3 regions of the Ferrimonas gelatinilytica genome follow, and region 1 is predicted to be linked to each of the others. Evidence: predicted binding sites of a transcription regulator. Region 1 holds the regulator's gene; each other region holds the start of a gene.
What was found. The regulator MetJ, encoded in region 1, represses methionine synthesis genes. The targets are predictions, from matches to a motif close to TAGACGTCTAGACGTCTA.
Positions count from the first base shown of each region.

Region 2: msrA (peptide-methionine (S)-S-oxide reductase MsrA) is a predicted target of MetJ. The motif match lies at 1,089-1,106, and genes of this name have one in related genera.
Region 3: metA (homoserine O-acetyltransferase MetA) is a predicted target of MetJ. The motif match lies at 1,264-1,281, and genes of this name have one in related genera.

Region 1 covers NZ_BAABLF010000029.1:107,723-109,985, forward strand. The annotation lists gene metB (cystathionine gamma-synthase) at 1-470, opposite strand, end outside; gene metJ (met regulon transcriptional regulator MetJ) at 654-974, shown strand; gene ABD997_RS14275 (TSUP family transporter) at 1,045-1,779, shown strand; gene ABD997_RS14280 (malic enzyme-like NAD(P)-binding protein) at 1,938-2,263, opposite strand, start outside.
Region 2 covers NZ_BAABLF010000006.1:225,435-227,697, forward strand. The annotation lists gene ylqF (ribosome biogenesis GTPase YlqF) at 1-315, shown strand, start outside; gene msrA (peptide-methionine (S)-S-oxide reductase MsrA) at 495-977, opposite strand; gene astE (succinylglutamate desuccinylase) at 1,269-2,263, shown strand, end outside.
Region 3 covers NZ_BAABLF010000028.1:71,906-74,168, forward strand. The annotation lists gene ygfZ (CAF17-like 4Fe-4S cluster assembly/insertion protein YgfZ) at 1-362, opposite strand, end outside; gene ABD997_RS13650 (SDR family NAD(P)-dependent oxidoreductase) at 445-1,182, opposite strand; gene metA (homoserine O-acetyltransferase MetA) at 1,339-2,263, shown strand, end outside.

The DNA of each region.
Region 1 (2,263 bases):
TCAATGTCCACCAACCGCATCAGGGGGTTGGAGGGGGTCTCCAGCCACACCATCCTGGGTTTCTGCGCCAGGGCCTGGGCCAGCGCCACCGGATCGGTCTGGTCCACCACCGCCAGTCGGAAGCCGCCCTTAGCGGCCACGGAGGTAAACAGGCGATAGCTGCCACCGTAGCAGTCGTGGGGGACCACCAAGAGGTCATCACGGCCCAGCAGTGCCGTGGCCGTCGTGATGGCGGCCATACCGGTGGCGGTGACCACGGCGCCGACTCCCCCCTCCAGCTTGGCCAAAGCGTCCCCCAAGGTGCCCCGCGTCGGGTTGCCGCTGCGGGCGTAATCGTATTGGCGCGGCTGACCGAATGACTCGAAGGTGTAGCTGGTGGAGAGGTAGATGGGGGGAACAACGGCACCATGCTGCGTGTCGCTCTCAATCCCTTCTCGAGCGGCGATGGTGGCAAGCTGAGGCTGGCTCATGGGTGCATCCTCCGGGTTGACGCATTGACAACAATTCGTTCATGTTGGATTAACTTAAACGGCACCAAGAAAGGCGTCAAGACGTTTAGCCATCCAAACGTGTATCAGTCAAGATGGCGACCATTGACTCTCTCTGCCATGAGTTTAAAATTGCTCCCGTTATCATGACTTATAGGTGCATCGATGAGTATCGAGTGGAACGGCGACTACATCAGTCCGTACGCAGAACACGGCAAGAAAAATGAGCAGGTCAAGAAGATCACCGTCTCCATCCCGCTCAAAGTGCTGAAGATCCTCACCGACGAACGCACCCGCCGCCAGGTCAACAACCTGCGTCATGCCACCAACAGCGAACTGCTGTGCGAAGCATTCCTGCACGCCTACACCGGCCAGCCGCTGCCCTCAGACGAGGACCTGCGCAAAGACCAGCCGGACAATATCCCGGCTGCGGCCCGTGAGATCATGCTCTCGCTGGGAATTGATCCGGAACAGTTGGACGACTGAGTCTGGTTCCCTCTGGAAAGCCTGCCTCACGGCGGGCTTTTTGTTGTCTCCTGGCTGACTCGGGAAGCCCATGCTCCTCTCCTTCGAACTGCTGTTGATCTGGCTGATTGTCCTGCTTGGCGCCCTGGTACAAAGTGCCATCGGCTTTGGCCTGGCGGTGGTGATCACGCCGCTGCTGTTCCTGATCGATCCCAGTTGGGTACCGGGACCCATCATCATGATGGGCCTGCTGGTCTCCCTCTTTACCCTGCTGCGCACCGGCGTACGCTTCGAGCTGGGGATACTGGCGCCAGCGCTGCTGGGCCGCCTGCCCGGGGGGATCCTCGGCACCTGGCTGCTGTTGGTGGCCTCCGCCCACTGGCTGGGGCTGGGGATCGGCCTGATCGTCCTACTGGCGGTGTGGCTGACCCACCACAGGTACAGCTTGGCGCTGAGCCGCACCAACCTGTTCGGGGCTGGCATCGTCTCCGGGGTCTTCGCCGCCATCTCCGCCATGGGGGGACCCCCCCTGGCTCTGCTGCTCAATAATCACCGCTCCGCCGCCGCCCTGCGCCATACCCTGGCGGGGTTCTTCGTCTTCAGTGCGGCTCTCTCCCTGCTGCTTTTGATACTGGCCGGTGCCTTCGGCTGGGACGACTTCTGGCGCGGGGTGTGGTTGATCCCCCCTGTGGTGGTGGGCTTCCTGCTGGGGGACAAACTGGTCACCTTGGTGGCGCCGGAGCGGCTGAAAAACGCCACTCTGACCCTCTGCGGCGGCGCTGGCCTGCTGCTGATCTTCCGCTCTCTGACCGCCCTCCTGCCCTGAACGACGACTCCTCCCGGGACACACCCGAGCTTGGGAGCAGGAGACAGGTTCCGAGTTCCTAGGATCTAGGATCTAGGAACTCGTATCACTGTGCCCCAAAGTCCGCAGATACAAGAAAGCCCGCACAGTGGCGGGCTCGGTAGGGACTGGGCAGAGCCTCAGCAGGCGTCCGAAAGGTACCCATCCGGCAGGGTGTCAATACCGGCGACACCGGAGTCGATAGCGGCCTGGGCCACGGCGCGGGCGATGCGCGGCAGCAGACGGCCATCAACCGGCTTGGGCAGCACGTAATCCGGGCCGAAGCTCATCCCCTCACTGCCATACGCGTCCAGCACGTTCTGCGGCACCGGCTCCTTGGCCAGGCTGCGCAGTGCCTCCACCGCCGCTACTTTCATGGCGTCGTTGATGGCGCTGGCCCGCACATCCAAGGCTCCCCGGAAGATGAACGGGAAACAGAGCACGTTGTTGACCTGGTTGGGGTAAT
Region 2 (2,263 bases), on a different contig from region 1:
ATGAAGAGCTACCCGGAACGCCTGATGGAGCGCTACAAACTCGACGTCCTGCCGGAGCAGGATTGGGAGTTCATGGAGATGGCGGGACGCAAGCGTGGCTGCATGCGCGCTGGAAATCAGGTGGATCTGGCCAAGTTCGGCACGCTGCTAATCAACGAGCTTCGTAATGGCACCCTGGGTGGCATCACCCTGGAAACACCCTCAATGGCGGAAGTGGAGAAAGCGGAACTTGAGGAGGCTCGGCAAAAGGCCGAGGCCCTCAAGCAAGCCCAGGAGGCGGAGAAACTCAAGCGCAAACAGGGCCGCCGGCACTGAGGCTGATTTCAGGATAGGCATTGCTGCGCGTCCATTAACCGCAGCCGAAGTCACCGCTGCGGTGAGGCCAAAACCTTCGGATACTCGAAGCCGGACTCTGTCCGGCTTTTCTATTTCGACTGGCTGATGAGTCAGGCAGAACCGCGAGGGACAACCCTTCCAGAAATGTTGGCCGGGGCTCAGTAAAAGGGCAGGTGGCAACTGGGCTGATCATTTTTTTCCAGATAGTTCTGGTGGTACTCCTCGGCGCGCCAGAAAGGTTGCGCCGGCGCGATCTCGGTGACGATGGGTTTATCTCGCCAGTAACCGTGAGCCTGCTGTGACGCTTTCGATTGTTCAGCCACCTCTCTCTGACTGGCATCATGGTAAAAGATCACACTTCGGTACTGACTGCCCAGGTCGTCACCCTGTCGGTGCCGGGTGGTTGGATTGTGATACTGCCAAAACACCTCGAGGATCGCTTCAAAGCCGGTGCGGTCAGGGTCGAACTCGATCTGCACCACCTCCGCATGGCCCGTGCTGCCCTGCTTAACCTGCTGATAGGTGGGGTTGTCGAGGTGGCCTCCCATGTAGCCGCAGCGGGTGTTGAGTACGCCGTCAATTTGGCGCAAAAAATGCTCTACGCCCCAGAAACATCCGGCGCCTAATGTTGCTAATGCCATCCTTTTCCCCTTTAACAGTTGTTCGACGTTGATCGGATACCCAGCGAGTAACGGACTGCGACTGTGGTAACGGTGTGACGTTGCCTTCACTTAAGTGGCCGCTTGGAGCTTTAGACGTTTAGCCATCCAAGGTGAGGATATGACAGTGTACAGCGGGGGGCAAGAGAAAATCCTGGCCCGTGATTAACCTGAGTATTGCCCTTGTTACAATGCCGGGATTGCGTGGTCGTCGCGGCGCAGAGCCGCAGCGGCAAAAGAGGTGCGTTGCAAAAGGAGAGAACCTTGTTAGAGATGGATCTGTTGTCCCATACCCTGCGTCATGCCGGCGAACGGATCAGCCCCAAAAGCTGGACACTGAGCGACGGTACCAGGGTGACCCTGCATGATGTCGGGATCTTAAGTTTTGAGCCGGCCAAACCTGGGCCCGGGGATATCGTCTTGTCAGCAGGGGTTCATGGAAATGAGACAGCCCCGCAGGAGCTGCTTAATGGCCTGGTAACCGGGCTGATAAACGGAGCCTTAAGGTGTCAAAACCGGTTGCTGGTCCTCTTCGGTAACCCCCTCGCAATGGCTGAGGGGGTTCGGGAAGTAGAGGCGAACATGAATCGCATGTTCAGTGGCGGACATCGGCAGTACTTGAGCACTGCGAGCGCGGAGGCTGAGCGTGCCGCCTTGCTGGAAAATAGCGTAGAGGCGTTTTTCACCCAGCGGCAGGGCAGCCGCTACCACTATGATCTGCACACCGCGATCCGCGCATCCAAGCGGGAGCGCTTTGCCATCTACCCCTTTCGCCATGGCAAACCCTGGCGGCGGGCCCAGCTGGCCTTTCTGGCTAACGGCGGCGTCGACACCGTGCTGCTGTCCCACGACCCGACCCACACCCTCAGTTACTTCTCCTCCGACCGTTTCGGTGCGGATGCCTTTACCGTCGAGTTGGGTAAGGTAAGGCCTTTTGGCCAGAATGATCTTGAGCGCCTGGCCCCTTTTCGCGACCAGTTAATCGCCCTGATCGAAGATAGCAGTCCCAACCTCTCTGAACCGGAAACCCTGACGGTGTTTGATGTGGCCCAAGTGATCATCAAGGAAACGGAGGATTTTCGCCTGCATTTTGCCGATGATGCGGCCAATTTTACCCCCTATCCACGAGGTACGCTGCTGGCCAGCGATGGCGTGGCGGCCCATCGCGTCAAGGCGGAAGAGGAGGCGATCGTGTTTCCCAATGCCAAGGTGGCGAATGGCCAGCGTGCCTGCCTGACGGTCGTGCCCGTGGGGGCAGACCAGCCCTT
Region 3 (2,263 bases), on a different contig from region 1:
CAGGCAGCGAAACGTTCCGTCAGCCCGGGGCCAATCAGGGCGTAGAGTTCGAAGGCGTCGGTGGCATCGTCGAACTCCACCTTGTTGAAAACGGCGTACTTGCCCAGTGCCGCATGCTCAAGTGGCAGCAGCGTTTTGGGCATCAGTTGCAGGATGCTGTCACCATGGTGCAGCCAGCGGAACGGGGCGATCAGCTTGCCCTTGGGATCACAGTGGCCACCGAAGTGCCACTGGTCGGCGGGCAGCTTGACCAGATCACAGGTCCACTGGCTCTGCAGGTAGGATTTGCGGTCATCACCCCGGGCGCGTAGCACGCCGAGGCAGTCGAGGGGGATCAGAGTGTGCTCAGTCACTTGGGTCACAGCCTTGTCCGTAGTTAGAAATGTCCTGGCGATAGTATCGCGTTGGGTTCCGGCCCGTCACTGCCTTTGTCTTGGCGGTGGCTCAGGCGCCGGGGCTTTTGTATTTTCGGCGATTGTAGATGAACTCTGGCAACACGCGGCTCAGCCAGCTGATCAGGCGCCAGCGCCGGGTGACATACACCTTGGGCTTGGCCTTTCGCAGCGCCCTGAGGGTCTGGGCGGCCACCTTCTCCACCGGCGCGCTCCAGCCTTTGCTGCCCCGGCCATGCATCTTGTCGAGGTAGCCGAGGCGGACATCGCTGATGGTGATGGGCAGCTTGAGGCGCTGGGCATGCAGGCGCAACCCCTGCAGGTAGTTCTGCTGGTAAGCCTTGGAGGCGTGGAAGGCGACCTGCGGGCCGCCCCGCTCCCCGGCGATGGAGGTCAGGGCCGCCAGTTGGCCATACTTTTGTGCCACCATGCGGTTGAAGGCGGCATTGGCCAGGGCGCTGAAGCCGGTGACGTTGACCGCGTTAATCTGTCGGTCAAGGGCGTAGGGCAGGCTGAGATCCAGTCCCGAGGCGGCGGTGTTGATCACCACCAAAGCGACGTTCTCCAACTCCTCCCAAAGACGTTCGAACGCCTCCCGGCAGGCATCCGGCTCAAAAATGTCGATCTCCACCAGGATGGGATCCTCCCCGAGACGGGGCAGTAGGGGGGAGAGGGCATCGGGATCCGATGCCATCAGGGCGACGCGAACCTGTTCGGAAGCCAGTTGCAGAGCCATTGCCTGCGACAGGGCGGAGTTGGCACCAATGATGATGGCGCTGAGTCGGGCCATGGGAGATCCATCTTAAATTCAGTATGAAGCGATGATAGTGATCCTGAGGGGGGGCGACAAGGAGAAGGCAGGTTGGAGTTGTAGACGTCCAGATGTCTTGGTATAACCTTAAGCGGGTCCGAATGTAGATCAGGGCCAGGGAGAGGAGGGAGTTCGATGCCGGTTAAGGTGCCAGACAGTTTGCCCGCGTCCGCCATACTGCGCGGTGAAAACATCTTCGTCATGTCTGAGAGCCGCGCCTTGGCGCAGCATATTCGGCCGCTCAAGGTGCTGATCCTCAACTTGATGCCCAACAAGATCGAGACCGAAACCCAACTGCTGCGACTCCTGGCCAACACCCCGCTGCAGGTGGATGTGGAGCTGCTCAAGATCCACAACCGCCCCTCACGGCACACCTCCTGCGATCATATGAACGCCTTCTACCGGGAGTTCGAGGCGGTCCGTGGCAACAACTACGATGGCCTCATCATCACCGGAGCGCCCCTCGGCGACCTGGAGTTCGAGGAGGTGGCCTACTGGGACGAGATCCGCACCATCATTGACTGGTCACAGCAGCACGCCACCTCGGTGCTCTTCCTCTGCTGGGCTGCCCATGCGGCCCTCTATCACCTTTACGACATCAAGCGTTACCTGCGCGACGAGAAGATCTCTGGTGTTTTTCGCCACCAGCGGGTGCACCAGCATGTCCCCCTGCTGCGGGGGTTCGACGATGAGTTCTGGGTTCCCCACTCCCGCTACGCCCAGGTGTCGCTGGATCGGCTTAAGGCCCATCCGGAGCTGGCGGTGCTGGCGGAGTCGGACCAGGCCGGTGCCTACCTGGTGGTGAGCCGGGACAACCGCAATCTCTTCGTCACTGGCCACCCGGAATACACCCGCACCACCCTGCAGGACGAGTACCGGCGCGATCTGGCGGCGGGGCTGAGTCCCAAGGTGCCGGATAACTACTACCCGGACGATGATCCCACCAAGACCCCACACGCCCGCTGGCAGGCCCACGGGGCGCTGCTGGTCTCCAACTGGCTGAACTACTACGTCTACCAGCAAACCCCGTTCGATCTCAGCGGGGATATCCGCGCAGGCC